2 regions of the Bacillus rugosus genome follow, and region 1 is predicted to be linked to the other one. Evidence: riboswitches for the same ligand, from Rfam matches in the RefSeq annotation. Region 1 holds a riboswitch; the other holds the start of a gene.
The links. A riboswitch is a leader RNA that binds a small molecule or an ion and turns the genes downstream of it on or off. The one in region 1 is predicted to bind S-adenosylmethionine.
Positions count from the first base shown of each region.

Region 1 (12,940 bases):
CCTTCTGCCAGCAGGCGTAGTGGGCGTAATTGGAAGCTTTCCGAAAGGGGCGGTCGTGGAAGTCAGGGGACCGGGCGGCGTGATCGGCAAAGGCCAAACTCATTACTCCTCCGAGGAGATTATGGAGGCCAAAGGCAAACGAAGCAATGAACTTGATTTTGAGAGAACGTTTGAGGTTATTCATAGGAATGACTGGGTCAATTTAAAAGACTAGGAGGCGGAAAAATGAGTGAAGTTTCTGTAAAAGCGAAGCTGGCGAAAGAAGCAGCAGCCGACATGATCATGAAAACAACGGTCGAGAAGGATGAGGCGCTCAGTCTCATTGCAAACGGACTCCGCAACGAACTGGATTTTCTCTTGTCGGAGAATGCAAAAGACATTGAGAACGGAAAAGAAAATGGTTTAACACCGGATGTCATTGACCGCCTCACGCTGGATGAGAAACGCATTCGTGACATCGCGGACGCGGTAGAGCTCTTAATCGACTTGGCGGACCCGGTCGGCGAGTCTCTTGAAACAATTGAAAAGGAAAACGGCTTGTTTATTGAAAAAAAACGTGTGCCGCTCGGTGTCGTTGGAATGATTTATGAGGCGAGGCCAAACGTAACAGTTGATGCGGCTACCCTCTGCCTGAAGACAGGGAACGCTGTTGTCCTGCGGGGGAGCTCCTCAGCCATCCACAGCAATAAAGCACTCGTCAATGTCATTCACAGAGCACTCGAGCAATCAGTGCTTCCGGTCAATGCTGTGCAGCTGATTGAGGATACGAGCAGAGAGACAGCAAAAGAGCTCTTTACGTTAAATGATGGCCTAGACGTATTGATTCCGCGCGGAGGCAAGAAATTGATCGATCTCGTTGTCAGAGAATCAACAGTCCCTGTATTAGAAACTGGAGCAGGAAACTGCCACATTTTCATTGACGAAACGGCCAAACCGCAAATGGCAGAAAAGGTTGTCGTAAATGCCAAAACGCAGCGCCCTTCCGTATGCAACGCGATTGAATCACTGCTGATCCACAAAGCATGGGCAAAGCAACACGGGAAAGAATTGCTGGCTCAGCTGGAAAACGCAGGAGTTGACATTCGCGGTGATGAATTTGTATGTGAACTTCATCCTTCAAGCAAACAAGCATCAGAAGAAGATTGGGAAACTGAATTTTTAGCGCCTGTCATTAGCGTAAAGACGGTTGATAACGTCCAAGAAGCTGTGAAGCATATCCAACAATACGGCACCAATCATTCTGAAGCAATTTTAACTGAAGATGACGAGCACGCGGCTTATTTTCAAACGGCTGTCGATGCTGCCGCTGTCTACCATAATGCGTCAACCCGTTTTACCGACGGATTTGAATTCGGCTACGGAGCTGAAATCGGGATCAGCACGCAAAAGCTTCATGCAAGAGGGCCGATGGGACTTCCTGCATTGACTTCTACAAAATACATCATTAAAGGAACAGGGCAAATCCGTGAATAGCGGGGCACTGTTCGATGAAAAAGCTTATCTCGTAACGGGATAAGCTTTTTTTTGCACGCTAAAAAATTGACATTGTAAATTAGTTTGTGTACAATTTAATTGTATAAAATATATTTATGTAGGGGGATACAAAAATGAGTCAGCCATTATTTACAGCGACTGTTTCAGCGGTAGGAGGAAGAGAAGGAAAGGTGATTTCATCAGACCGCGTTCTCGAGCTCGATGTCGCAATGCCGGGGACACCGAGAGCAAAGAAATTAGAAAAAGCGACAAATCCGGAGCAGCTGTTTGCGGCAGGTTACGCAGCTTGCTTTGACAGCGCACTTCAGCTTGTAGCAAGAACTGAACGAGTGAAAGTGGAGACAGAGGTTACAGCGCATGTCAGCCTGTTAAAGGATGAAGCAGATCAAGGCTACAAACTGGGTGTGACGCTGCAGGTGAAAGGAAAAGGAGTCAATGCATCAGAATTACAGGCACTTGTGCAAAAAGCGCACGGCGTCTGCCCGTATTCAAAAGCAACCTCCGGAAATATCGATGTTACGCTTGAAGTAGCTGAATAATAGAAAAGAGGATACCGTATAAGGTATCCTCAATTTTTTTGATGAAGTGTTTCCAGCAATGTATATAGAGCGGATTTTAACTGTTTCAGGTCCTCTCCGGACTGATTTGAGAGCCCCATGATCGTCCCTGGAATGTCAGCCGCTTTTTCTTTTAGTGACTCTCCGTCCTCTGTCAGGCTGATCAGCACTGACCGCTCATCCTCTTCAGATCTTTTTCTCGTAATCAAACCCTGCTGTTCCATCCGTTTTAGCATCGGAGTGAGCGTTCCCGAATCTAAATACAGCAGCTCCCCCATTTTTTTGACAGTCAGCGTTTCGTGTTCCCATAACAAAAGCAAAACCAAATATTGAGGGTACGTTATATTCAGCTTATCAAGCAGCGGCTTGTATTGCTTTGTCATTTCCCGCGAGCTCGCATAAAGCAAAAAACAAAGCTGATTCTCCAATTTCATATGGTCAAATTCATTTTCCATCTTGTTCACCAACTCTTTCTGACATTCCATTCTATTGTATCTGAAAAACCTCACTTTTCCTATTCTCGGCAAACATATCATGTTTAAAAAGATCAGAAAGGGAAATATAACAAGTAGATACAAATAAGGAGGTTGGGAATATGGCACTATTTACAGCAAAAGTAACCGCGCGAGGCGGACGGGCAGGACATATTACATCAGATGACGGTGTTCTTGATTTTGATATTGTCATGCCTAATGCCAAAAAAGAAGGACAAACCGGCACAAACCCGGAACAGCTTTTTGCGGCAGGATACGCTGCATGCTTCGGCGGCGCGCTCGAACACGTCGCCAAAGAGCAAAATATCGAGATTGATTCCGAAATTGAAGGACAAGTCAGCCTCATGAAGGATGAGAGTGACGGCGGGTTTAAAATCGGTGTCACACTTGTTGTGAACACGAAAGATTTGGATCGCGACAAGGCGCAAGAACTTGTCAATGCTGCTCATGAATTCTGTCCTTATTCAAAGGCTACCAGAGGAAATATTGATGTAAAATTAGAATTAAAATAATGATCGGCATCCTGAGGGTTCTCAGGATGTTTTTTTGTGGGAAAGCATGCGGGGCGGGCATGATCTTTTCGAAGGGTGAATACATGTAGTATAGGTGAATTCAGACTAGGGAAAAGGTGAGTACATGAAGAGACCCAAGCTGTCAGTATGTATGATTGTGAAAAATGAAGAACGCCATATCGCCCGCTGTTTAGAGAGTGTGCAGCATATTGCAGATGAAATAATTGTAGTTGATACCGGATCAAACGATCGAACGGTAGATATTTGCAAAAGTTTTCATGCCCAGGTTTATCATCATAAATGGGAACGGGACTTCTCACAAGCGAGAAATGCCAGTTTACAGCACGCCAAGGGCGAGTGGATATTGATCTTGGATGCCGACGAAGAATTAGACCCGGATACAGACAGCCTATTGCCTTCACTGCTGACTGACAGCCTGCCATCTCTCGGCTGTGTGAAGGTAGTGAACTTTACAGGGAAGCAATGGGATGAAAATGAAGCGTTTGAACAAAGGCAGATCAGGCTGATCCGAAATCAGCGAAACATAACGTTTACGGGAAGGGTCTGTGAAAAGCCTGAGGGAGAAGAGGCAAGCAGCACTTTCTCGCTTCCATGTACCATTCACCATTACGGGTATTTAGAGCAGGAGGCACAGCAAAAGCATACACACAACTTGAGCTTATTGAATACGGAATTGCTGACCTCCAGCACTGACCTGTCTCTCCTTTATCAGAAGGCTGCTGAGTATGACAGAGGAAACGAACATGAAAAAGCCTTCCGGCTGGCAGTGGATTGTATCAATGAATGTAAAAGAAAAAAGCAAATTCCGCCGCCTGCCTTCTATTATGTAAAGTATAAATTATTAATTGACGCAGAACGGTACAAAGAAGCGGAACGCGATATCAATGAAGCGCTGAGACATTATCCCGACTACTGCACGCTTCACCATTATAAAGAAATCATTATGTATCAGCTTAAAAAAGTCAGAGAAGCGATCACAGCGTTTGAAGCTTGCCTGCAAACCAATAATGAAAACCATCAGTACGTACAGGTGAAGGGGGCCGCCGATTTTAGATCAAGCTGCTGGCTCGGTGTCTGCCATGCTGAATTGCGTCAGCATATGACTGCTGTTTTGTATTTGCAAAAAGCGCTGAATGCCAACCCGAAGTGCGTACGGGCACAGCGGCTTCTAGACGAATTAACGAAGGATCAGGCCGCCCATGCCTGATCCTATTAATATTCTTTCTTATTGGCGAAATCCCGCCATGCCTGAAACGGGGATAAACGCTCCGTCAGAGTCACTTGATAAAAGGGGATCGTTCTTTCTTCAGCAGGTTTATCAATTTCTTCATAAATGAATGAATCATCAAATCCGGCTTCAGCGGCATCTGTGTGCTCCGCTGCATAGAAAACGGCTTTCAGCCGGGCCCAGTAAATGGCGCCCAAGCACATGGGGCATGGCTCACAGCTCGTATACAAAATGCAGTCATCAAGCTGATAGGTGTCAAGTGCCCGGCAGGCGTTTCGAATAGCCGTCACTTCTGCATGGGCAGTCGGGTCATTGCTTGTTGTGACGTTGTTCTGTCCTTCGGCAATAACGGCTCCGTCTTTCACGATAACGGCTCCGAAAGGCCCGCCAACTCCCGCATTCACTCCATTACGAGCAAGATCGACTGCCCGTTTTAAAAACGTTTCATGATTCATCCTAAACCCTCCTGTCAATTGAGTGTTATAAGTATAGCCGAAAAGAAGTGCAAAAAACATTCCCAAAAAAGTGCAAAGTAAACAAAATATTTGGGGGATTTGCTAAGATAAGAGGAGAAAAGATGAGGGGTGATCATGCTGCATTTATATATTGCCAGGCACGGACAGACTCAATGGAATGTGGAAAAACGGATGCAGGGTTGGCTGGATTCTGATTTAACAGAACTTGGATTATACAACGCCCGCGCTCTTGGGAAGCGTCTGAAGGATATTGAATTGAATCAGGTTTACATCAGCCCGAGCAAGCGGACAGAAGAGACGGCAAAAACCATACTGGGATCGCGCCGGCTCCCGCTGGTTAAAGATTATATGTTCAGAGAAATGTCTCTGGGCTCATGGGAAGGGAAAAAACAAGAGGATATTGAAAAAGACGAACCTGATCTTTTTCATGCTTATTTTCATCATCCCGAAGCTTATCGCCAGCCAGGATGTGAAACGTTTTTTGACCTTGAAAGCCGGGTAAGGCTGGCTCTCCAAACGATTTTAGACAGCCATTCTTCCGGTAATGTTCTCTTGGTTACCCATTCTGTCTTTATATTAATGCTGTTAAATATCATAAAGGGAAGACGCATTAATGACATATGGAATTCTGCTTACATATATGATACATCATTGAGCCTTGTGGAATTTGATGAAAATGGAACAGCCAAGATATTAATAGAAGGGGATGGGGAGCATAGGAAACCGATTCCTGCTTTCTAACAGAAAAAAACCATCTGCCTAAGGCAGATGGTTTCTATATTTAAACAAGCTGTGTCTGCTGAGCTCTTGCCTGTTTTGCGGCTTCAACCATGTTTTTCAATGCTGCAACCGTTTCTTCCTGCTGTCTTGTTTTCAATCCGCAGTCTGGATTTACCCAGAAGCGGTCAGTCGGACAAACGGCAAGAGCGTCAACAATAATGTTGTACATTTCTTCAGTTGACGGCACCCGAGGGCTGTGAATGTCATATACACCAAGGCCGAGCCCTTTCAAATACGGATGGTCTTTTAAGTAATCTAAAAATCCTCCGTGGCTTCTGCTGTGCTCGATTGTAATTACATCGGCATCAAGATCATTGATCGTATCTACGATGTCTTCGAAGTTGCTGTAGCACATATGTGTATGAATTTGCGTCTCGTTTTTCACGGAAGAAGTAGTTAATCTGAATGCTTCTGCCGCCCAAGTCAAATACTCATCCCAATCTTGGGTTTTTAATGGAAGGCCTTCGCGCAGCGCCGGTTCATCCACTTGAATAATTTGAATGCCTGCATCTTCAAGCGCTTTTACTTCTTTGCGAAGGGCAAGCCCAATTTGGAAGGCGATTTCTTTTCTCGAAATGTCGTTTCGAGGGAAGGACCAGTTTAAGATTGTAACAGGACCCGTCAGCATTCCTTTCACATGCTTGGATGTCAGGGATTGTGCATACACCGTGTCTTTTACTGTCATCGGTTCAATAAATTCAACATCTCCGTAAATGACTGGCGGGCGGACACAGCGTGAGCCGTATGATTGAACCCAAGCGTATTTTGTGAAGGCAAAGCCGGCCAGCTTTTCACCGAAGTATTCGACCATATCTGTCCGTTCAAATTCACCGTGCACAAGCACATCCAGCTCCAATTCTTCCTGAATATCAATCCATCGTTTTGTTTCAGCATTGATAAAGTTTTGGTACTGTTCATCAGACCATTCGTTTTTTCGCCATTTTTGGCGTGCGCTCCGCACTTCAGCGGACTGCGGGAAGCTACCGATCGTAGTCGTCGGCAAAAGCGGAAGGCCGAGAGATTCATTTTGCAGGGCTAAACGTTCTTCAAACGGAATCGGTCGTTTGAAGTCTGTATCGGTTAATTGCTCAAGCTCTTTCTTTTGTTCAGAATTTGCGCCTGTTGCAAACTGTTTGAGCGCCTGAATATCAGTTTTGGCCTGCTGAATTTGTTCGCTGATTGCCGCTTTTCCTGATACTAAACCTTCCTTCAAAGCTGTCAGCTCGGCTAGTTTTTCTTTTGCGTAGGATAATCCGTTCAGAAGATCCTTCTCCAAATGCTCATCAGGGTGCTTCGCTACCGGAACGTGCAGCAGGCTGCTGGAAGGCTGAATCCACAGTTCATCGACTTTTGCAATGCTGAGAATATCAAGAACGGCATCGAGACGTTCTTCAAGGTCCGCTTTCCAAATGTTGCGTCCATCGATAACGCCGGCTGCCAGCACTTTGTCTGTTGGGAATCCGTGTGTTTTCAGCTGTTCCAGGTTTCTGCCTTTATCGTGAACGAAATCAAGGCCAATTCCCTGTACCGGATAAGAGATCAGCTCTTCATAAGCATCAACAGAATCAAAATACGTCTGCAAAAGCACATTCAGGGATGAAAGCTCGTTTGTAATGCTTTCAAATAATTCTTTTGCGCCGCGGACATCTTCGGCAGAAGCTGTAACAAGCGCAGGCTCATCGATTTGAACCCATTTTACGCCTTCTTCCTCAAGCTCTTTCAAAAGCTGTACATATAACGGCACAAGGCGTTTTTGGATCGCTTTTGCTTCAGAGGGTTCATAGCCTTTAGCCAGCGTGACAAATGTATAAGGGCCGACAATCACAGGTTTTGTTTCAACGCCGTATTCCTGTTTGATCCGGCGATAATCTGTGAGCTGTTTGTTTCTTGTCAGGCGGAACTCAATGCTCTCGTCATATTCAGGAACGATGTAATGGTAGTTTGTATTAAACCATTTTGTCATTTCACTTGATACGGCGTCTTTTATTCCGCGGGCAATAGCGAAGTATGTATCGGTAGCGTCAGTCAAATGTCTGAATCGTTTCGGAATCCAGTTGAAGCTGACTGCTGTGTCGAGTACATGGTCATACTGTGTGAAATCAGAAACAGGCACAACATCAATCTGCTGGTCAATTTGTGTTTTTACTGCGGATAAAAATAGGTCGTCGATTTGCTTTAAAAACGTATCTTTATCAGTGCTGCCTTTCCAATACGCTTCAAGTGCTTTTTTCCATTCTCTGTTCAGTCCAATTCTCGGAAATCCTACATTCGATGTTTTGATGGTTGTCATTGTTTCTCCTCCTTTATATGTAAAACACTCTTGTTAACCCGCGGATACAGGCTGCTAAGAGGTTTTCTCACAACAAAAAGCCTCTTTCCCATGAGAGAAAGAGGCTTTTCTGCGTAAAACACTGCCTCTCTCATCTCTCAGACACAATCTGATGGAATTAGCACCGTGCCTTATGAGACATCAGTCTCGGCGCGAAAAGCAGTGCGCCCCATTTCACAATGGAATTACGGTCGGTTGCTGTTGGGGTCAAAAGGCCAATCCCTCGCCCAACTCTCGATAAGAGAAAATGTTATTAATTTTTTGAAAAGTTGAATCATTTGTTGGTAATCTTAACAGTATTTCAAATTCGTTGTCAACATAGAATTTGAAACTTTATTTTTAATATTCAGTTTATATTATATAAGAAAAATAATTTTATAGGGTCATCAAATGTGATTGCTCTGCTCTTTCTGCCAGTTCATCAGGAGCGGTTAAATACAGGAATCCATTACCTGCCAGCGTTTTTGCAATATCAAGCGGAAGTGTCCTGCGGATCAGCTGTGCATAAACCTCAGGTTCAGAAAGCTTTCTTTGAAATGATTCTTCTTCATAGCTTTTGATTAAAGCAAGCGCTCCGCTGACATGAGGGGCAGCCATTGAAGTGCCGGTAAGCTTACCGTACTTCTTGTTAGGAAGGGTTGATAATATATTTTCTCCCGGTGCCACAAGATCAATCTCTTTATTCGCGTTAGAAAATTCTGATAATTCTCGCGCTACGGAAACAGATCCAACAGCGATGACTTCATTATATGCTGCAGGGTAGGAAAGCTCTTCTGTGCGTTCGTCGCCGTCACCTTCATTTCCCGCTGCGCAAACGACAAGCACTCCATTTTTGACGGCGTTTTTCACTGCTTCTGCCAGCTCTGGCACATCGCTAGGACCGCCAAGGGACATTGAGATGATATCGACTTTCTGTTCCACAGCGTAGTTAATGCCGTTAATAATCCATTCGTATTGTCCGCTGCCGTTTTCACCGCCAAGAACCTTCACAATCAATAGGCTTGCCTCAGGCGCAACTCCGGCAATGCCGCCGTTTGAATCATTAGCTGCAATCGTTCCGGCGACGTGTGTGCCATGTCCGTTGTAGTCGGAAATCGCATCTTCCTTGCCGCCGTCATCATCTGTGAAGTTCTTTCCGCCGATGATTTGGTTTTTTAAATCAGGATGGCTTGTATCGCAGCCTGTGTCCAATACAGCAATTTTTACATTTTTGCCTTTTACCCCTTTTGCCCACATTTCTGGCGCCTTAATCACTTTAATACCCTCAGGAAGCTCGTTTACATCCATAAACTGCTCATTCGTCACATACGGGATCAAGCGGATTTCACCATTCATAAAAAAGCCCTCCTTTTTTATGCTTACAAGTGGATTCAAGGGTGTTGCCTCATATTATATGAAAAAAACAACCGTTCGGACAGAGCCATTTGAAGCATTTTGAAAAAATAGGATACAACCCAAAGAATTAGTAATTTTCAAAATATTGGATGGGTTTAACGTGTATGACTGGGATTCAGCTGTCAGTCAAGTTATAATAGTGTTGGGGAAAGGAGCAGTGTGATGAAACTGAATGAAAAATTATATGCATTTTTTTCAGAGCATGTGGAACAAATGGCCGAGGAATGGATTGAAACAATGGAGGAAAGTGATCCGAATTCGCTTTACGCCTTACATAATGCATCTGTAACGGAAGAATTGAAAGAGCAGGACAGAGAGTTTTACCGGCATCTGAATTACATGTATGTTTTACCGGAAAAACAATTTCTCGAAGAATTTCAAGAGTGGGTCATTGAGCTGACGAACGATCAAAAGCATCTCGACACTCCGGTTCAGTATGTCATTCGGGAGTTTATGAGAAACCGGAGATTATATACGAAGTATTTTGAGAAGTTCGCAGATGAAAACGAGTCGGCGTTTGAATCGGGAGAGAAACAAAAATGGGCAGATTTGATTGTAAAAGTATTTGATTTTACCATTTATACATTCGTCGATCACGCTGAAATGAATGCCAAACAGCAATTAAACGCCCAAAGAGAAATGATATTGGAATTAAGCTCGCCTATCATTACATTGAGCAAATCAACAGCTCTGCTTCCGCTTGTAGGTGACATTGATACAGAACGCGCAAAGTTTATTCTGGAAAACACGCTTCAGGCTTGTGCAAAAAGACGCGTGGAGCATCTGTTAATCGATCTGTCAGGTGTTGTGGTGGTTGATACGATGGTAGCGCACCAAATCTTTAAATTGATTGAGGCGCTCAATTTGATCGGTGTACGGTCAACCCTGTCAGGAATCAGGCCTGAAATTGCGCAAACCGCTGTACAGCTAGGGATTGATTTTTCGAATATTACAATTAAAACCAATCTTGCCCAGGCATTAAATTATCATCAATAAGAAAAAAGCCGCTATCGACCGATAGCGGCTTTTTATGAGGCAAAAGATAAAGATACGAGAAAAGATCCTGCGAATAACAAGAGAACGAGGCAAAAGAACAGCCAGTCGCGGCGGTTGACGGTCAGCGTCCGATAATATGTCCGATTGCTGCTTCCTGTAAATCCTTTCGATTCCATCGCAAGCGCTGTCCGCTCCGCTTTTCTGATGGCACTGGCCAATAGCGGGATGGTATACCGCTTTAACGCGCTGATTTTCTCAATGAAGCCGCTCTCCGCCGCTCCTCCTCTGATCTTATGAGCCTGCTGGATCAGCTGGATCTCATCCTTTAACAGCGGAAGAAAACGAAAGCCTGCAATGACGCCATACGCGAGCTTTGGTGAGAGCTTGCACTGTTGGACAAGGCTCAGCATAAATAAAATCGGATCGGTCGTAAAAACAAACATCATCGATAAGGCGGAAAAGCACAAAATACGAAACCCAAGAGAGATGCCGACAGATACATTATCACTATTGATCAAGATAGGGCCGGCTTGAAACAAGAAATTATCCGGAGTTGTCGGAACCTTTCCAAATACTGCGGCTGTCCATACGCATCCGAAAGCCAAAATCAAAAACGGAATCGTAAACAAAAACCATTTTTTCAATGGGATTCTTGCTGCCAATAGGACACCCACAACGATGATGATATAAAAACACGCAGGAGTATAAGGATTGTAAATAAACGACAGCATGACAACACAGCAAAAAACGGCGGCCGCTTTCACTGTCGGATTAATGAGATGTAACGGCTGCTTCATCACGCACCTCCTCTTGATATGCCATCCATTCATACAGTAGGGGAAGAGTGAGCTTCGCTTTTTGCACAAGCCCTGTTTCCTGAGAAAATAACTGCGCTGGAGATCCGTCAAAGGCCAGGCCCGTATCGTGAAGCACTAGCACGCTGTCGGCATACGAAGACACTAGCTCCATGTCGTGTGTAATCATGAGGACAGCGGTTCCTTCTGCCTTGATACGCTGTATCATGTCCATGCATTCAGCCGCCGTTCGGGCGTCCTGGCCAAAGGTTGGTTCGTCTAATAATAAAACCTTTACGTCATGCATGAGCATGGTAGCGACGCTCAGGCGCCGTTTTTGTCCCTGGCTGATCGCAAACGGATGATGATCAGCCAAATGTGCAAGACCGAAACGATGCAGCAGGTGCTGTGCTTTTTTCTCAGTTTCAGCATTTACTTTCTGGCCGAACAGCAGCTCGTCATACACCGTATCTGTGACGAACTGATGCTCCGGATTTTGAAAAACAAATCCCATTCGTTTTCTCAATTCATTTTCTTTATACGATTGCAGCGGCTTATCATATAGAAGAATCTTGCCGCTTTTCGGCTTCATGAGACGGGCCAGGACAGATAAGAGCGTCGATTTTCCGGTGCCGTTCGGTCCGACAAGCGCCGTCAAAGAGCCTTCCCGCAATGAGAAGCTGATGTCTTTGAAAATCGTCTGCTGTCCTCTTGCGAACGAAAGGCTGTTGACTTCCAGCACACTCCCCCCAGAAGGAGCTTCCTTCTTTTCGGTATGCCCGGCAGGAAAAGGCTCTTTGAACAGCGTTTCTTTTGATAAAGTAAACGGCATACTGAGTTGTTCCTGCAGGCCACATATTTTTGGAATCGCGATGCCTAGTTCCTTTAGGGTCTCAGCTTCGTGCTGAAAAAGATCTTTCGTCCGGCCATCCAACGCTTTTTTTCCTGATTTGTCCAGCACGATTGTTCTCTCAATCCAAGGTGTCCATTCATCAAGCTGGTGCTCAATGACGAGGAGGCTGAAGCCTTTTTCCCGCTGAAGATCTTTCATCAAATGAACGAACTCCCGCGCTGAATAAGGATCTAAAAGAGAAGTCGGCTCATCCAGCATAATGAGCTCAGGCTCCATCGCCAATATGCAGGCGAGAGCAACTTTCTGCTTTTGTCCTCCTGACAGAGTGGATATCGTTTTTTCTTTTAAATGGGTAATGTGTAATTTTTCTAAAACGGCATCGATCTTGTCTGTCATCTCTTCTTTCGGAATCTGCAGATTTTCCAGCCCGAAAGCGATTTCGTCTTCCACTGTCAGCATGCAAAACTGCTGATCAGGGTCCTGAAAGACGACCCCGGCATGCTGAGCAATCGTTTCGGAGGTTTCAGCGCCTGTGACCGGCTTTTGAAATAAAAATACATGTCCGGACTGGATGCCATCGCAAGCCTCCGGGTAAAGACCGTTTAAACAAAGGGCGAGCGAGCTTTTTCCGCACCCGCTCGGCCCTAGCAATAAAGCGCATTCCCCTTTTTGAAGCTCAAACGAAATGTTTTGAAATACCGGTTTCTCGTCTTCTTCATAAGAGAAGCTGAGCTGGTCAACCGTCAGGAACTCATCAAAGGCTTGCATGTTCTGATGCCCGCTTCCGTTGCTTTTTCAGTTCCTTTCCGAGTGCCATTCCGTTTAACACACCCGTATAAGCGAGAGAGTCACTGACAGCTTTTCCGAGCAGCCCCGCAAGCAACGCGCCGGAAATCAGGCGGATCACAAGCATAATGAGAAGATAACCTGGTGAATAGGCTGCATAGCCAGAAACAAAAAGATCATAGATAAAACTGGCTACTGAAGATCCCATTCCTGCCAGCAGAAGTA
Region 1 is NZ_CP096590.1:1,401,756-1,414,695, forward strand. Features, by position in the region: gene proB (glutamate 5-kinase) at 1-214, shown strand, start outside; gene proA (glutamate-5-semialdehyde dehydrogenase) at 226-1,473, shown strand; gene M0696_RS07190 (organic hydroperoxide resistance protein) at 1,608-2,033, shown strand; gene ohrR (organic hydroperoxide resistance transcriptional regulator OhrR) at 2,063-2,506, opposite strand; gene ohrB (organic hydroperoxide resistance protein OhrB) at 2,647-3,057, shown strand; gene M0696_RS07205 (glycosyltransferase family 2 protein) at 3,182-4,285, shown strand; gene guaD (guanine deaminase) at 4,291-4,761, opposite strand; gene M0696_RS07215 (histidine phosphatase family protein) at 4,897-5,523, shown strand; gene metE (5-methyltetrahydropteroyltriglutamate--homocysteine S-methyltransferase) at 5,564-7,852, opposite strand; SAM riboswitch class I at 7,980-8,135, opposite strand; gene isp (serine protease Isp) at 8,267-9,226, opposite strand; gene rsbRB (RsbT co-antagonist RsbRB) at 9,449-10,282, shown strand; gene thiX (energy-coupling factor transporter transmembrane component T family protein) at 10,315-11,079, opposite strand; gene M0696_RS07240 (ABC transporter ATP-binding protein) at 11,054-12,697, opposite strand; gene M0696_RS07245 (ECF transporter S component) at 12,684-12,940, opposite strand, start outside.

Region 2 (18,158 bases), 650 kb from region 1:
AATGTGAAGGCCGATCAAAAACGGGGCCTTTTTTTACTGTCTAAAGATAAGAATGAAAAGGGCATTGATCAATTGTTTTTTATGCGTAGAAAACTCTGATATGGGTATCTATGGCGGGGGCAAAAAAATTTAGAGCCAAGCTTTCTTTTCTTTTGTCTCTGCAGTTTAAATGATGTAGAGAAAAGATGATTTGTTAAAATAAATATATAGTCACGATAACTCATTGCGAGAGGGGAATGTTTATGTCCAAGACAGCGATAGTTACGGGTTCTGCAGGAGGATTAGGAAGGGGCATCGCAGAGAGATTATGTAAAGATGGTTTTCGTGTAGTGCTGCATGATATCAATGAAGCAATGCTGCAGGAAACTGTTTCAGATTTCAAAAAGAAACACGTTCATGTGATTGGAGTGAAAGGTGATGTATCGAAACGTGATGACCAATTCAATTTGGTGAAAGAAGCAGTAGAGCAATTTGGTCATTTGGATGTTTTTGTAAACAATGCGGGTATTGAAGCTGTTTCACCATTTTTGGAGATAACCGAAGAACAGTTGAATAGATTATTTCAGGTTAACGTGAATGGAGTTGTCTTTGGCACTCAAGCAGCCGCTGACCAGTTTATGAAACAAAAAACTAACGGCAAAATCATTAACGCATGCAGTATAGCTGGTCACGAATCATTTGAAATGCTTGGCACATATTCAGCGACGAAGCATGCGGTAAAGTCTTTTACACATTCAGCTGCTAAAGAGCTGGCGAAGTATAAAATAACAGTGAATGCATATTGTCCCGGAGTCGCAAAAACGAAAATGTGGGACAGAATTGATGAAGAAATGGTAAAACACAGTGATGATTTACAGCCAGGGGAAGCTTTTGAAAAATTTTCTTCCGAAATAGCCCTTAAAAGATATCAAACACCTGACGATGTTGCTAATTTGGTATCATTTTTAGCTTCAGATGCCTCAGATTACATTACCGGTCAAGCGATATTAACTGATGGCGGTCTAGTTTATAGATGATAAAAACAAATGACATTCAAAAAGAAGAATCTATTTTGTTGAATGTCATATGGATTCATTTTAGTTGCGAAAAACTGGTATAATAAGAAAACAGGTTGAAAAGTTATTGTGAAAAAGAAAATACGCTTTTGGTAAGAATGATTTGACTGGCCCTTGACTTGATGGAGTATAATAAGGTCGCTTAAAAATAGCCTATAAGTATAAAAAGAGGCTCGGCGTTTTTTACGCAGGCCTCTTTTGTGTCAGTAGCCAAATACAAGAGTTGTACTTTGTGATCCGGCATATTTTGTGACAAATTCTTTTGTATACTCCGGCGTTTGGACACGGTAGCTGTAATTAGATCCGGGATTCCAGGAAGTCAGCGGAGAGGTTTGCTTGTTGAGAGACGGGTAACTGCCTATATCTTTAAAATAACCAGTGCCCTTGTCATCGAGGATTCCGCCTTTTTCACTGCCTTTCCCAAAGTAATTATATTCGGAATATATTTTTGCTTTTGTAGCAATCGTAATCGCCTGATTAAAATTGTTGCTGTAATTGTTTTTAACATGAAAGTATCCGTATCTCATGAGACCCGGGCCTCTTACATACAAGTTCTCAAAATAATTGTTGGCGATTGTCATGTGGGGATAGCCGTCATATTGATGCTGCGAATCATCTGGGTATCCTAAAATCAAACCGTATTTATGATTTGCGAATTTTGAGTTGCTGATGGTAATATAATCTGCTGCTTTTCCGATATACAGGAGTTTGTCCAAATCACTACCGCTTGCACTATAGCTGTGGCCTGAGAATGTGACGTGGTCAATCCAATAGTTGATGCCGGAATCTAAATAAAGCTGGATATCATTATTTCCATTAATCTGCGGACTGTGTTCAAATGTCAGATTTTGAAAAATGACGTTTCCAGAGGCAGATGAAGTGGTTAAATAAATATTTTTCAGCGTTTTTTTCGCGTAAGAGCCTACGAGTGTTTTATTTGAGCCAATGGTAACTGTTGTTTTCGAAGATGCGGAAAGATCATTTTGAAGCACTAAAATTTTCGGAGTGGATCCTCCTAGATGGGTTTTTAAATCATTTACGCTTTGAATGTAAACAATCTGACCGTTTTTCCCCCCAGTTGTGCTCGCTTTAGAAATGCTTTTTTCATTTTTAGCATTTCCAGCGAATCCTAAAAGGCCATTCGTTGAGGTATTTGGAAAATCGACAGCTCCAAACGCTTTACCAGGCAAGAGAACCAATAACAAACTGAACACAGCGAACCATAAACAAAATCGTTTCATTGCATGCTTCCTTTCAAATGTAATAGTTTCCTCGTAAGGATTATTATTACAGTAAATAAAAAGGAATGATAGGTTCAATCTTCCTAATTAATGCTGGATTATTTAAAATACAGATTGCGCTAAAAGACACACTAACAATCAGAAAGGGTTGATGCACCGTTGACTGCAGCAGCTTATCGAAACACCTTGCTTTCACTTCTATGTTTAACAGCTGGAATCGTGGATGTAATCGGGTATTTAAGCCTGGGACATGTGTTCACAGCGAATATGACTGGAAATATTGTATTATTTGGGTTAGCGATCGGCAAATCTCTTCAAGTCACAGTTTTTAATTCTTTGACTGCGCTAATCGGATTTATATGCGGCGTAATGATTTCAACACTGATGGTCGGAAAGGCAGAAAATACCCTTTGGCCTTCTGCTGTGACAAAAGCGCTGGCACTTGAAGCATTCATTTTGTTCGTCTTTGCTTGTCTTTCTTTTTATTCAGTTTTTGTTCCTGTATACATCCTTATTATTCTCTTGAGCATTTCCATGGGGATTCAAACAATAGCAGCCAAAAAGCTCGGGGTCGCAGGTATTTCTTCAACTGTGTTGACAGGAACATTGGCTTCTCTTTTAGAGGATTTGTCCGGCCGTTTGTTTTTTAAGAAGCAGACGAAGACATTCTTAAGAGATGCTGTGTTAAGGGCGCTGGCTATTATCTTATATTGTGTGGGGGCCATTATTGTAGCTTTAGCTGAGCCTGATTTTTATGACATCATCATTTGGGTTCCGATTGTGCTGATATTTGGCATCATGATGACAGCTAAGTTGAAACTGAGCGGGAAAAAATAAATGTCTCCTGCTTAGCTGTTACGAGGTTTATTGCGATGTGAAAAAATAGCTCAGCATAAACAAGTAATTCGGCTGATGTGCATACTCATTCATTTGTATTGGCTTTTTCATAAAAACCCTTCCTTTGATATATGAATAATAGTGAATCTGTCTTAAAATCATCTATGAATCTATTTCCTCTTTCAAACCAGATGGATTGAGTCTTACAATGATAATGATTCTCATTTGAAGTCTGGGTGAAGGAGGACATGTATGAAAAAAAATATCAGTGCAATTGTTGGTGTGGTTTTGTTGATGATCCTTTGTTTTTCCCCGCAAGCTTCGGCAGCATATGACGACCTGCATGAAGGCTATGCAACGTATACAGGGTCAGGTTATTCAGGGGGAGCTTTTCTGCTGGATCCCATACCTTCCGACATGGAGATTACGGCAATAAATCCCGCAGATCTCAATTACGGGGGAGTGAAAGCGGCACTTGCAGGCTCTTACTTGGAAGTCGAAGGGCCAAAAGGAAAAACAATTGTCTACGTTACCGATCTGTATCCTGAAGGCGCTCGGGGAGCTCTTGATCTGTCACCTAATGCCTTTCGTAAAATCGGTAATATGAAAGACGGAAAAATTAATATTAAATGGCGTGTTGTCAAAGCACCTATCGCCGGAAATTTCACGTACCGGATCAAAGAAGGCAGCAGCAGGTGGTGGGCTGCAATCCAAATCAGAAATCACAAGTATCCTGTTATGAAAATGGAATATGAAAAGGATGGTAAGTGGATTAACATGGAGAAAATGGACTATAACCATTTTGTCAGCACTAATGTAGGGACAAGCTCTCTGAAAGTCAGAATGACTGACATCCGCGGTAAAGTTGTGAAAGACACCATTCCGAAGCTTCCTGAAAGCGGAACGTCCAATGCATATACAGTGCCGGGCCATGTACAGTTTCCCGAATGAAAAATACGAAACAGCGGACCTTTTCCCGCTGTTTTTTCATTTCGTTATATGAATAGATTAGATATCAATCATTACTATCTGCATGTAAAAACGCTTTAATCATGTTCACTTGCTGCTGCTTTGGATAACTGGTGTACAGCCTGCTGGAAATCCGAATAGGATCTCCGAAAAAGTATCTTTCGTAGTGAGTTTGCCTTGTGCCGAATGAACTCATTGTTAAATCCCACGCCAAACGGAAAATTTTCACACGCTCTTCAGCGTTTGTATTAGTTGCTTGGAGGTATTGGTCAAGATCTTCCCGTATCTCTGAGTCAAACGCATTTTCTGTCGGCAGCGTCACCATTCCGCTAGCGCCAATTAATTGTATGATTTCAGTAAATCGCGGATATAGAGTAGGAATGATCGTACTGATGACTTGAAGAGGAATCAAACTGGGACGCATATAGCCGAATTCATCTAACTGAGCGTCATTTTCTGATTTGTCAATGAGTGCTTTGATTGTTTCCAATCCAACAATAATTTCAGAGAGCTTTTCTTGTATGTGCTGGTATTCAGAAACATTAATGGTGTCGACCAAAAGTTGTGCAACACCTAATAGAAATTCAATTTTAATCATTTGCCTAATGACGACCTGATGAAAGGTAAAGGCATGAAAAGAGCTTTTTGTCATGAAATCTTTTGCTGCTTCAACATTATCGTAAAAAAACACCCGATCCCATGGCACTAACACTTGATCGAAAACAACAATTGAATCCATTTCTTCATACCTTGAGCTTAAGGGATGATTAAAGGCCGACTCGCTTAATACAAATGATTCTCTAGTGATAAATTTGATGCCTTTTGTATTAGAGGGAATCGAAAAAGCAAAGGCTTCATCCGTTTCAAAGAAAAATTTAGGTGCTGAAAAAACTAAGATTTCATCCGTTAATCCGCCTTGGGTAGCTAGCAGACGCGCGCCATGTACAATTAATCCTTTTTCGGTCCTATCAATGACTTTAGCAGATATCGGTTTTTCACTGAAGCCAAAATAGGATTGTGACCGGTTCACTTGGGGGGTAATGAATGTATGGGTAAAGGAAAGATCACGCTTAGAAGCTTGCTTATACACGTCTAGTATATGTTCCGGAAAACATTTATCTCGATCTCTAAAAAGCTCTGCTGACGATGCAAAGCTCATCATCACCGTATTCATGTAATCCGGACTTCTTCCCATCATTCCATGGGTATGTTTAGCCCAATGTTCAATCATGTTCCTTCTTTTTTTCAAATCGCTCTTGGTTTTAGGTTGGAGATAGGACAGACCGATTCGATCATGATCTCCAGGAAGGCGATAAGTCAATTCATTCATTAACTCATCCTTCGTTTGCAAATCATAAAGCGAGCTTTTCGTTTTGAGTATTCCTTTAAATGCAGGATGGTCAGAAATATGACCCTGTATTTTCTCGCCATCATACCATATTTCGTTTTCTAGTTTATTCAATCGCTCAATGAATTCTTTTCCATTGATGATCCCCATTTGACATTTCGCTCCTTCGAATCATGCTGCGTATTGTTATTATATTTTCGAAAGAACAGCCTGTTCAGCCAATTTGAGATAGGAAAAGCCTTTTTTAGTATCCCATATAGAAAAAACGAAAAGGAGAATTTAAAATACAGAAGTGGAATCATCACAGGAACAGCTTAATTTAATAGAGGAAATCTCAAGAATCTCTATTCCAGTTGGCGGAAGAACTTCAAACCGCCATTCATCGTTTCAGATATTAATTAGGTTACATCACGTTAAAACCCCATCTTATTCGGTGGGGTTTTTACAACATCGTTACAGTGGTTGTTTCTAAAAATCGGAACTAACTTCTTTCAAGTTAGCTCCGTTTGAATGACTAGTCCAAATTTTGATCAATAGTCCCTTCAAAATAATCATCGCTCACCTGTTCATGAGTTTCAGCCAATCCTTTTTCCAATTGCGTGGATCCTTTATAATCTGAGGGGTCGAAATATTTTCCAGCCACATCTGTGGTGTCATTTATGTTTTCTTTATTATGATTTTGAGTTTCAGCGTTTGCATTTTCTGTCTTACCACTTTCATTTACAGTCTGCTGAAAATCATATTCCTTGTCAATTGAAGAAAATCTTTTGTAGTCATCCGGTCTGTCTGCTCCATTTTTTTGAGTCACTTTACTCACTCCAGATTATTGAAATTTAATTGTGTCATATCAAATTAAGGTAAAAAAGTTTATTTGTTTCTTTTAGGATCAGAACCATGTTTTTTAGGGTCATCTACTTTAAAAGCTGTTTCAGTCTCATGGTCATTTCTTATTTGCTCCATACTTGAATTTTGAATTCCTTTTTTACTCATTGGTGTCACCCCTTTACGAAAAGTGTTGAATATCAACTCTTCTTATTCTGTCTGTTAGGCAGGTATTCATTCGCTTTTTTTCACTGGTTCTTTCCATTAGGCAAGAGAGTAAGTTTCATGTCAGTCATATTATTTAATATGGGTAAAGGTCATTTTTGAAACCTTTTGTTAGCACACTGCGTATATCAAGAGGCTTTATAAAGGCTGAGAAAACACTGTACAAAACTTTTGGAAGAAAGCGCTTTATTCAATTGGTTATTGATTAAAAATTTAAAAATAGAGGTGTTGGGGATGAGTATTCACATTGCTGGTGCGCCTTGCTGCTGGGGTGTAGACGATCCGAAAAATCCATATCTTCCGCCATGGGAGAGAGTGCTGAAGGAAGCATCCCAAGCCGGTTATAAAGGGATCGAGCTGGGGCCGTACGGCTATATTCCGATTGATATCGAACGAGTTCAAGCTGAGCTTTCTAAGAGCAATTTGTCCATTGTTGCCGGTACCATTTTCGATGATTTAGTAACAGCGTCAAATTTGGAAGAATTGCTGCAGCAAGCAGACGATATATGTTCTTTTATGACAAACCTTCATTTCTCTTTTCAGGAAAAAAGGGGGCACTTTACACCGCCTTATTTGGTCCTGATTGATTGGGGACACGACAAAAGAGATTACAAGGCGGGGCACCCTGATCAAGCGCAACGGTTATCTAAAAAGGACTGGAACCGTATGATGTCTCATATTCGGACAATCGCGCAACGGGCATGGAAGCGATATGGTGTGCGGACCGTCATCCATCCTCATGCAGGGGGCTATATTGAGTTTGAGGATGAAATTCAGCGGATTATTAAAGGATATCCCATACGATATTGCGGGCCTTTGTCTTGATACAGGGCATTTGTATTATTCAAAGATGGATCCGGAACAATGGCTCAGAGACTGTGCGGACCGTATCGACTATATCCATTTTAAAGATATTGATGAAAATGTATATCAGCAGGTGATGGGGGAGCATATCCGCTTTTTTGATGCTTGCGCAAAAGGAGTCATGTGTCCGATTGGCCAAGGAATCATTAACTATGATTCAATTCATAAATTGCTGAAAGACATTCATTATGACGGCTACATTACGATCGAACAGGAACGTGATCCAGAAACTCTGATGCTAGTTTAAGAGATGTCAGTCAGAGTATTGCTTATTTAAAAAGTGTTGGTTACGAATGATGGGGGAACCCAGAATGAATAACGGTGAAAGACCGATAAGCTGGGCAATGGTTGGCGGTCGGGGAAGTCAGATTGAATACATTCATCGTTCAGCAGCAATTGCGTGATCATCACTTCCAATTAGTGCAGGCACATCTGATATCATTCCGGAACGGGGAAAAGAGTTCGGTCCTGAATTTACATGTTTCTACGGAACGCTGTTATTCAGATTTTCGGAACATGTTTGAAGAAGAAGCCAAACATGAAGACAGAATTGAGGCTTGAAGCGGGAGTGGAAGGTGTCCATTGGGTGGAATATTAATAACATGCTGAAAACGCTACGAAAGCATACGTTTATCAAGATCATAACGTTATCAATCAGCAGGAAAATAAAAAACAAATTGTGTGGAAAGGTCATTTTTAGCGTTTTGAGAAAAGAAAATTAATTGTGTTTTGATCGTTTTATCACCGCTTTATGGCCAAAAGTTTTGGTGGTGGTCAATCCATACAGCTAAACTGAGAAGAACGTGACAATGAATCTCGTTCTCCTCAGATTTGCTTTATTCACCCTGATGTTTCTCAACTAATGTGAATGTCCATTCTTTTAACAAATGTTTCTGTATATACCTTTTTCCGTTTATTTCTATGTAAGGAATGTCTTTCATGTCTCTGGCTAACTGTTTTGCCTCTGTTGTTGTTATTCCTAAAAAATGACCGATATAAAAGTAAATATCTCTTTCTTTTATAAGCAAGATATCACTCTGTTCATTACCTTTTGATTGGTTCATCTGCTTTAAGCCTTCTCCGATAAAATATCCAGCCAAAGCAACACCGATTCCTAAAAAAACGTCCATATGCATGCCTCCATTATGTCGATGTTATGTTATACGAGCTTGGCATACTCCGGGTTTCATTATTAACCAAAAAAACCGCCATAACGTGCTCTGGACGGCTTTTTCGTTCATGCTTTTTCAATCTTCACACGGCCAGAAAAAAAGGTGGCGCCGCCGCCCATATCGGACAAGCGATCTGGGGTAAGCGCGTTTACAAGCTGTTTTTTTCCTGGTTCATCCGCCCATAATCCTTGGCTGACTACGACACCGGGCAGCACTTGTTCTCCGACTGCAGCGGTCAGCTCGCATTCTCCCCGGCCGTTCCAAATTCGTACAGGATCCCCATCAACGATTCCATGTTCTTCAGCATCTTTTGTGTTGATAAAGAGCTTTGGCGTTTTCTCAAGCTTGATGTGCTTTGCATTGTTGGAAAACGTTGAGTTTAAGTAATTATGGTTTGGCCCCGGAACATACATAAACGGATGTTCGTCATCGCATGGAAGAGGCGTATGTGTCGGTAAAGCCGGGAAACCAGCTTGTTTCATTCTCTCTGAATATAATTCTATTTTTCCGCTTGGAGTTGGGAGTTCGCCTGGAAACAGCGGCTTTTCGCGTTGCGCTTTCATAAATGAATGCTTAGTAAGTGAATCGTAATCAATTTCCGCCAAATATGGGTTATCCGGATGGTCAAGTGCCTGGCGGATTAATTCTGCATCTGAATCTTTGAGCTCCTGGTCTGTGAATCCCATTGCTTCAGCAAGTAATCGGAACACCTCAGTGTTAGACTTGCTTTCTCCATATCTCTCAATCACCGGCAGCTGAAGCTGAATGTAATGGTGCCAGTAGGAGGTATAAAAATCAGTATTTTCAAAAGCGGATGTTGCAGGCAGTACAATGTCCGCATATGCAGCTGTTTCCGTTAAAAACAAATCATGAACCACAGTAAACAGGTCTTCCCGCAACAATCCCTGTCTGACTTTGTTCGCTTCTGGCGCGACAACGGCCGGATTCGTCCCGTAAATAAATAGAGAGCGAATTGGTGGATCTGTTTCCAAAAGCACTTTGCCCAGCTGATTCATATTAAACGATCTCGGTGTGCGCCCTTTCAGTAAGTCAGGCCGCTGCAAGGCACTTGTGTTATATTCTAAAATTCCGCTGTTATGCTTAATTGCACCGCCCCCTGTGTGCAGCCATTGGCCGGTGATCGCCGGAAGACAGGCAATCGTCCGTACAATCATCCCGCCGTTATCGTGGTGCTGGAGTCCGTTTCCGATTCTGATAAAAGAAGGGGAGGTTTCGCCGTACATTCTTGCCAGCTGATAAATATCTTCGGTACTGACACCAGTGATCAGTGATACCTTTTCCGGATCATACTGTTTCACGTGTTCACGGAGCTCTTCATAGCCGACCGTGTATTCAGACAGAAATGCTTTATCATGAAGGTTTTCTTTAAATAAGATGTGCATGATGCCAAGGGCAAGTGCGCTGTCAGTTCCGGGTTTTATGGGAATAAACCAATCTGCGAGACGTCCTGTCTGATTTTGATGAACATCAATGACGACAATTTTGGCACCTTGTTTTCGTGCTTTTTGGGCGATAGTAATTTGGTGCATATTTGTGCTGACTGCGTTGATTCCCCAAAAAATAAATAGTTTCGTATGAATGGTTTCCTCGGGATCGATTCCCGCACTTATACCCATCGTATATTTATAGCCCTCAGATCCCGCTTTGCTGCAAATCGTTCGTTCAAGCTGGCTTGAGCCCATGCGATAAAAGAATCGGCGGTCCATTCCTTCAGCTGTTAATTTGCCCATATTTCCGTAAAAACTGTATGGAAGTATGCTTTCAGCGCCCTCTTCATCAATTAGCTGTTTCCAGCGTGAGGTGATGGTATCGATCGCCTCTTCCCAAGAAATCGGTTCAAATATTGCCCGGCCTTTCGCCCCTGTCCGTTTGAGGGGTGTAGTCAGCCGCTTTTCATCATAAATGCGCTCCGTCATGTTTCGGACTTTGTTGCAAATGTTTCCGGCCGTGACTGGATGATCAGGATCACCTTGGACTTTCACAATTTTTCCGTCTTTTTTATGTATTAACAATCCGCACTGATCCGGGCAGTCAAGCGAGCAAACGGATTTAAAAATGCCGTTTTGTTGTGTGGCAAAAGATTTCATGGCCCAGTTCCTCTCTCTAGTTAGATATATTGTAAGAATTATAACATTTCGGATGATAACGTCAATTCTGAAAAAAGAGATTGACATCAATCTGAGACTTCTTTATGATAAACGTATTCTTCATTCCGAAAATTACATATTCAACGTTTTCTATCCAGAGAGGTGGAGGGACTGGCCCTATGAAACCTCGGCAACATTATTGTGCCAATTCCAGCAAGCGTCAGCTTGAAAGATAGGAAAGCAAGGTTTATACCGGCGTCTGTCAGTAAACAGGGCACGCTTATACATGAATCTCTTTCCATCTTCGGAAAGAGATTTTTTTATGAAAAAATATGATGAAAAGGATGTTTTGCACCATGACGGTTTTGGTTACAGCACCGTACAACGAAGAAGGAAGAAAAGAGCTTGAAGAATTGTTCGGCTCAGTTATTTATCATTCCTGGAAGGAACAAGGCCGGGCATACCGGGAAGATGAACTCATTCAACTACTAAAAGAATCACATGCGATAGGCTTGATTACTGAGCTTGATCAAGTAACAGACAACGTATTTGCATCTGTTTCAGGCCTTTCATTTGTGGGCGTGTGCAGAGGAATGCCCTCCAATGTGGATGTGGCTGCAGCGTCAAAAAGGGGCATACCCGTTTTCTATACACCTGGGCGGAATGCACAAGCCGTTGCTGAAATGTTTATCGGCAATGTGATTTCCTTTCTCCGCCATACCAGCACCTCTAATCAATGGCTGAAGGATGGAAAATGGGACAGCGATTACTTGCAGGCTTATGCCAAATTTAAAGGAAATGAATTAACGGGAAAAACGGTCGGCATGGTTGGGTTCGGCGCGGTAGGGCAAAGGATTGCAAAACTGCTGACAGCGTTCGGCTGTAAAATAAAGTATTACGATCCATACGTACAGGACGATCTTCCCCTATATGAAAAAGTATCTCTTAAAACGGTGTTTTCAGACAGTGATATCGTTTCTGTCCATCTGCCTCGTACCGAGGAAACACTAGGACTTATTGATCGGTCGTATTTTGATCTAATGAAAGAGAGTGCGATTTTCGTCAATACTTCGAGAGCAGTTGTGGTAAACCGTGAAGATCTTTTATCTGTATTAAAAGAACATAAAATCAGAGGGGCGATTTTAGACGTTTTTTATCATGAACCTCCAGAGGAATCAGATTACGAATTCATTTCATTGGCTAATGTTCTGGCAACACCGCACCTTGCTGGAGCAACCTTCGAAGTGGAGGATCATCACGTGACGATCTTGAACGGAGCTCTCAAAAAGTGGAAGGGTGAAAAAACTCTTAATATTCCGACATTGTATAACAAAGATGAACTAAAAACAGAAGTATAAGAAAGGAGGGTAACGCAATGAAAAAACAAAAAGGCTATCTCGTTTTTGATATCGGCACAGGGAATGCGAGAGTAGCGGTCGTGAGTGTTTCGGGAAATGTTCAAACAGTTGAACGGGAGGACATCGTGTATTCAACCGATACGCTTTACCCAGACAGCCGTTATTTTTCTCCTCAGTTGCTGTGGAAGCAAGTGATGAAACTGGCAAAACGTGCACTTTCTCGTTCTCGTGATATTGACATCATTGGTTTGACATCGACGAGTCAAAGACAGGGGATTGTGCTGATCGATCAAAACGGCGACTCTTTTCTCGGGCTGCCGAACATTGATAATCGCGGCCGTGAGTGGGAGGAGTGCATACCCAATCGAGAAGAGATATACAGCCGCACAGGCCGCCTTCCGACTGCACTTTTTTCTGCGCTCAAGCTTTATGGTTTAAAACAGCGTCAGCCTTCTTTATGGCAAAAGACTGCTAGCTTTACAAGCATCAGTGATTGGGTGACATACCAGCTGAGCGGAGTTTTGACATATGAACCTTCGCAGGCAACAGAAACCCTGCTGTTTGACGTAAAGCAAAACACTTGGTCAGAAGAGATGTGCGGCATATTCGGCTTTTCACCATCTATCCTTCCGCCTCTAGTAAGATCGGGAACAGCGGTTGGAACAATAACAAATGAGTATGCATCCGAATTAGGTCTTTCTAAAAATGCGAAGGTGATAGCAGGGGGCGGGGATACACAGCTGGCTGTGAAAAGCACCCGCGCTGCGCTTGAGGACATTGCCATCGTATCAGGGACAACAACGCCAATAACCAAAATTACTGCTGGCCATGGCGACACAAAACATAAAGCATGGCTGAATTGCCATACAGATCAAGGACATTGGCTTGTGGAAACGAACCCGGGAATTACCGGCCTGAATTATCAAAAATTAAAACAGATTTTTTATCCCAATGAATCGTACGAAGTAATGGAGGAAGAGATTTCTGCACTTGCTAAAGAAGACAATGCATGTGTGGCGGCTCTCGGTTCTTACTTATCGGCAGAAAAGAATGCGTTAACGAAAGGCGGTTTTCTTTTTGATGCCCCGCTTTCAGCAAATTTAAAGAGAGCACATTTTGTACGCGCGGCGCTGCAAGAAATCGCATTTTCGATCAAATGGAACTTTGACATATTAACAGAGGTGACTTCGTTTGAACGTGACTATGTTTGGGTGTGCGGAGGAGGATTCCAAAGCAAAGCGCTCACTCAATATACCGCGGACCTTCTTCAGAAGAAAATCTATGTCCAAGAGGGATATCATCAGGCCTCTGTCGTTGGGGCTGCAGTCATTTGCAATGAAACCTTTCAATTGACGGAAGAGATGGCAGCAAGTGTCCGGGTGATCAAACCGCAGGACTGTCAGGTCCAACTTGCTTTATATGAGGAATGGAAGCAAACACAGCGCTTTTTTTCAAGTTCAGACAAAGTGTTGATATAAGGGGGCATTTGCTGCTGTTTTGAGGAATTATCTAATTTTTGGCTTTAATGAGGTAATACGGTAATTGATGTTAGCATCTAAGGAGGAGACAGATATGTTGGATAAAATCGGAATACCAAAGCGGCTAGCTTGGGGGTTTTTAGGGGTTGTTTTGTTTATGATGGGAGACGGGCTTGAACAAGGGTGGCTCAGCCCTTTTCTGATCGAAAACGGGCTTACGGTTCAGCAATCCGCTTCAATTTTTAGTATATACGGGGTTGCACTTGCCATAGCTTCCTGGTTTTCGGGTGTATGTCTTGAAGCATTTGGCGCAAAACGGACGATGTTTATGGGGCTGTTGTTTTATGTGATCGGTACAGCTGCCTTTATCGTGTTTGGATTTGAACAGCTGAACCTTCCTGTGATGTATGTGACTTACTTCGTAAAAGGGTTAGGCTACCCGCTTTTTGCTTATTCTTTCTTGACATGGGTCATTTACAGAACACCGCAAAGCAAACTAAGCACTGCTGTCGGCTGGTTTTGGATTGCATATTGCCTGGGCATGTTTGTGTTCGGCGCTTGGTACTCAAGCTATGCGATCAAAGCGTTCGGTTATTTGAATACGCTTTGGAGCTCTATTTTCTGGGTATGTCTTGGTGCATTCTTCGCATTGTTTATCAATAAAGACCGTTTTGAAAAGAAGAAAAGAAAAAGATCAGAAACAGCCGAGGAGCTTTTAAAAGGGGTTACCATTCTTTTTACAAATCCGCGGGTGCTTACAGGCGGCATCATCAGAATCATCAACAGCATTGGTACATATGGTTTCCCAGTCTTTTTGCCGATGCACATGGCTCAGCATGGAATTTCAACCAATGTTTGGCTGCAGATATGGGGAACGATTTTTCTAGGGAACATTGTGTTCAACCTTATTTTTGGAATTGTCGGCGATAAGTTCGGCTGGAAAAATACTGTTATTTGGTTCGGGGGAGTCGGGTGCGGCATTTTCACGGTCCTATTATATTATGCACCTGTTTTCTCTGGTGGAAGTTTAGCAGTTGTCAGCGTGATCGGCTTTATTTGGGGAGGTTTGCTGGCAGGCTATGTGCCGATTGGTGCAATTGTGCCGACGGTAGCCGGAAAAGACAAAGGAGCGGCCATGTCTGTATTGAATTTGGCTGCAGGTTTATCAGCGTTTGTCGGTCCTGCGCTCGCTTGGCTGTTCATCGGTCTCATCGGTGCAGAAGGCGTTGTTTGGATCTTTGCGGTCCTTTATCTTGCGAGCGCGATCCTGACGAAATGCATTCATATACCTGAAGAAAAAGCAGTACAGGAGGAAACCTCTCCTCAATATGCATCTTAATTAGAAAGCGCCCTGTTTTAGGGTGCTTTTCATCTTTTGTCCAGTGATGTAAGGATTTCCATGCTTGCAACAGCATTCGCTATCTTTATGGCTTCTGTGATGGACCGAAACATCAGTTTGATGGCGAGCGGTATCAGTGTGGTCACTTGTGTATTGTCAGGCTGTTTTATTTCTTTTGCTCCACATCACCCATTATTGAATGCCCTTTGTGCGATACTGCCGCAAAAAGCATATATGACTTTCATTCATGGGGTAGAAATGGGGGATTCAATGTGGGAATACAAGACTCAGGTTGTCTATATTTTGATGTGGTCGGCTTTGTTTTGTTTCCTTGGGGTGTGTATTACAAGAAGAAGGACCAATAAAGGGATTTATGAATAGGGGGGAAAAGAACATGAGATGCATAGTGGTCTATGCATCTTTTTTTGTGCGTTATATGATCATAAGAGGTGAAAATCTTGAGGGAAGTGATCAAGAATCAAGATGTAATAGCTGGTGCAGGTTATGAATCTGACATTTTAAAGGGAAGGGGGATGTACGTGCAGAGCATACCGTTCATTCTCTTGATTTTAAAATAGAATATACATTTGTATCATAAGGAATTCCATCTTGATACATGTACTGTCGTAAGACGCCTTCTTTTTGGAATCCCATTTTTATGAGCAGTCGATTTGAGGCTTCATTTTGAGTAAAAACAACTGCACCAATACGCGTCAGTCCAAGAGCAGAAAATCCGTAGGATACAACCTCTGAAAGGGCTTCCAATGCAAATCCGTTTCGCCAATGCGCCGGAATGATTTCATAACCGATCTCTGCACGCCGATGCTTTTGAGCCAAAGCATGAAAGCCAATTGTTCCGATAAGTTCTTTGGTGTCTCTTCGTTCAATTCCCCACCGTATACCGCGTTTTTCTTGATAAAGGCCGGCAAACGTTTGAACCATTGAAATAGCCTTTTCTATAGATTCCATATTTTCAAGTCCGTAATAGCGTGTCATCGCATGGTCAGAAAAACAAGCAAAAATGGCTTCTGCATCTTGATCTTTGATTTGCCTAAGTGTAAGCCGATCCGTTTCTAATACAGGAAACATTCCACCACTCCCCAAGATTGTGTTTTGTTTATCATATCTCTTTCATTTCCTCTTTTCTATAGTGAAGTCAAACCTGAGGCAGCAAAGGAACGAATTTGTCTTTCTAGTTGCTCTTTATTTTTGTTGAACTGTTTCAACCGATGGCCGTTTGCGCCTGATGGGTGGGGAAAGCCGCGAAGGCAAAAAAAATTCCTGATGCAGTGATGGCTGATCAGTGTATCACACACTGTTTCGGCTGCTTTTCCTAACGGTATGAGAAGAGCCGGTCCTGTCAATTTATTAAGCTCAGCAGGGAAGTGCCCAAAAGCATAAATGCTTAGGATAGGTGAGCGAGTGATAGCTGGCCTGTAACCGGTATAGTTTTTTTTTTTGCTGAATGAAGACAGGATATTTGATAACGGAAGTTGTATGAAGCATATGCCGTAAGTCTCCAAAAAGCTGTGCGGCGCTTTGAATGCCTAAAGCCTGTGGCAGCCCGCAAAAATCCAGCATCGAGATCAGGTTATGCCTCATCGAACCGGAGAGACCTGCTGCTTTTTTCGTGTCTACTGCCATTTGCTCAACAGACCGGCCGCACCGCAGGCTTTCTGCGGCTGTTTCGTATGCTGTTTTCATCTGGGAAAAACCTGGCGTGATTCCGGCAATCACAATAGAGGCAGTCCGTTTGATATATTCATTATGAGGTGAATAGTAGATGGCAAGTTCGTTTTCTTGATGGAGACGAAATGGAGAAGCAAGCAAATCAGACCTTGTAAGAGAAGAAGGAAGAGAATGCAGTTTCTCTGCGAACTCATTTAAGCAGCTGCGGTTTACAATCATTCGTAAGCCTCCTCAAAAAAATAATATCCCATTGTCCATTCTGATCGTAACAATGGGATATCATACATCTTTATCTGCTATTTAAATGGCCTGCCTGCCACACCTCTTTGACTGCTTGAGGAACTTCTTTCACTTCAGCTGTTGTTTGTTGAAATACGTATTTTTTCATTTGGACATCCTGCTGAATCTTCTTTTGTTTCTGCGTCAGCAGCTGGGCTTCTGTTTTTAATCCTTCGACTTGTTTTTGCATAGCTTGGGTAACAGAGGTGAGCTCCTTTAGTGCGGGATCTATTTTTTTCTTGTTTTGAATCACATTAATCCCTAAATAAATGATAGAAATTGCCAATACTGCGAGACTGATATAAACAATAACCATATGTTCACTCCTTTTCTTATGTCATTACCCTGTTTCCGCTTTTTTAATCAGAAGAAATGATGTTTGTACAGTTCGTTTGATTTGCGTATTGGATTTATTGTACTTATAATGTGATATCGTACATATGTAAACAAAGAAAGGGTGCTTCAATTGCAAAGTTTACAAAATAAAACTGCTCTTATCACAGGCGGAGGTAGAGGGATAGGCCGCGCTACAGCTCTTGCGCTTGCGAAAGAAGGCGTGAATATTGGGTTAATCGGCCGGACTGCCGCAAATGTTGAAAAAGTGGCTGAAGAAGTCAAAGCGCTTGGTGTAAAGGCAGCATTTGCCGCTGCAGATGTAAAAGATGCCGAGCAGGTTAACCAAGCTGTAGCTCTAGTGAAGGAACAGCTCGGTGATATCGATATCCTCATTAATAACGCTGGCATCAGCAAATTTGGCGGTTTCTTAGATCTGTCAGCTGACGAGTGGGAAAATATTGTACAAGTCAACCTAATGGGTGTGTATCATGTGACTCGCGCGGTGCTTCCGGAAATGATCGAGCGCAAAGCCGGTGACATCATTAATATTTCTTCTACAGCGGGGCAAAGAGGAGCTGCTGCAACTAGTGCTTACAGCGCTTCTAAATTTGCGGTTCTCGGGTTAACAGAGTCTCTTATGCAAGAAGTGAGAAAGCATAATATCAGAGTCAGCGCGTTAACGCCGAGCACTGTTGCTAGTGATATGTCTATTGAATTGAACTTGACAGACGGTAATCCTGAGAAGGTTATGCAGCCAGAGGATCTTGCTGAATACATGGTGGCACAATTGAAATTAGATCCGCGAATTTTCATCAAAACAGCGGGACTATGGTCAACAAATCCGTAAAAATGAAAAGCCTGTCTTGGGGACTGACCCCATAAGATGAGACAAATAAAAACACCTTCAAGTTTGAAAACGGATGATTGTTATCCGAAATTAGACTTGGAGGTGTTTTTTCTATGGGGACAAGAGTGAGTTACTCTGTTGAAGTTAAACAGAAGGCTGTAGACATGAGGTTGGCAGGCGTGCCTATGAAA
Region 2 is NZ_CP096590.1:2,048,113-2,066,270, reverse strand. Features, by position in the region: gene M0696_RS10095 (acetoin reductase) at 243-1,016, shown strand; gene M0696_RS10090 (polysaccharide lyase family 1 protein) at 1,259-2,296, opposite strand; gene M0696_RS10085 (YoaK family protein) at 2,456-3,133, shown strand; gene exlX (expansin ExlX) at 3,386-4,084, shown strand; gene hpaB (4-hydroxyphenylacetate 3-monooxygenase, oxygenase component) at 4,149-5,600, opposite strand; gene M0696_RS10070 (YozQ family protein) at 5,965-6,258, opposite strand; gene M0696_RS10065 (biofilm-forming protein) at 6,318-6,440, opposite strand; gene M0696_RS10060 (sugar phosphate isomerase/epimerase family protein) at 6,732-7,322, shown strand; gene M0696_RS10055 (TIM barrel protein) at 7,264-7,608, shown strand; gene M0696_RS10050 (hypothetical protein) at 8,198-8,491, opposite strand; gene M0696_RS10045 (molybdopterin oxidoreductase family protein) at 8,599-10,641, opposite strand; SAM riboswitch class I at 10,789-10,880, shown strand; gene M0696_RS10040 (2-hydroxyacid dehydrogenase) at 10,974-11,999, shown strand; gene M0696_RS10035 (FGGY-family carbohydrate kinase) at 12,017-13,477, shown strand; gene M0696_RS10030 (MFS transporter) at 13,572-14,816, shown strand; gene M0696_RS10025 (GNAT family N-acetyltransferase) at 15,372-15,905, opposite strand; partial or broken gene M0696_RS10020 (hypothetical protein) at 15,948-16,724, opposite strand; gene M0696_RS10015 (DUF948 domain-containing protein) at 16,795-17,100, opposite strand; gene M0696_RS10010 (3-ketoacyl-ACP reductase) at 17,251-17,967, shown strand; partial or broken gene M0696_RS10005 (IS3 family transposase) at 18,081-18,158, shown strand, end outside.
Region 2: linked by a shared signal. The riboswitch ahead of M0696_RS10040 (2-hydroxyacid dehydrogenase) and the one ahead of metE (5-methyltetrahydropteroyltriglutamate--homocysteine S-methyltransferase) in region 1 are both predicted to bind S-adenosylmethionine.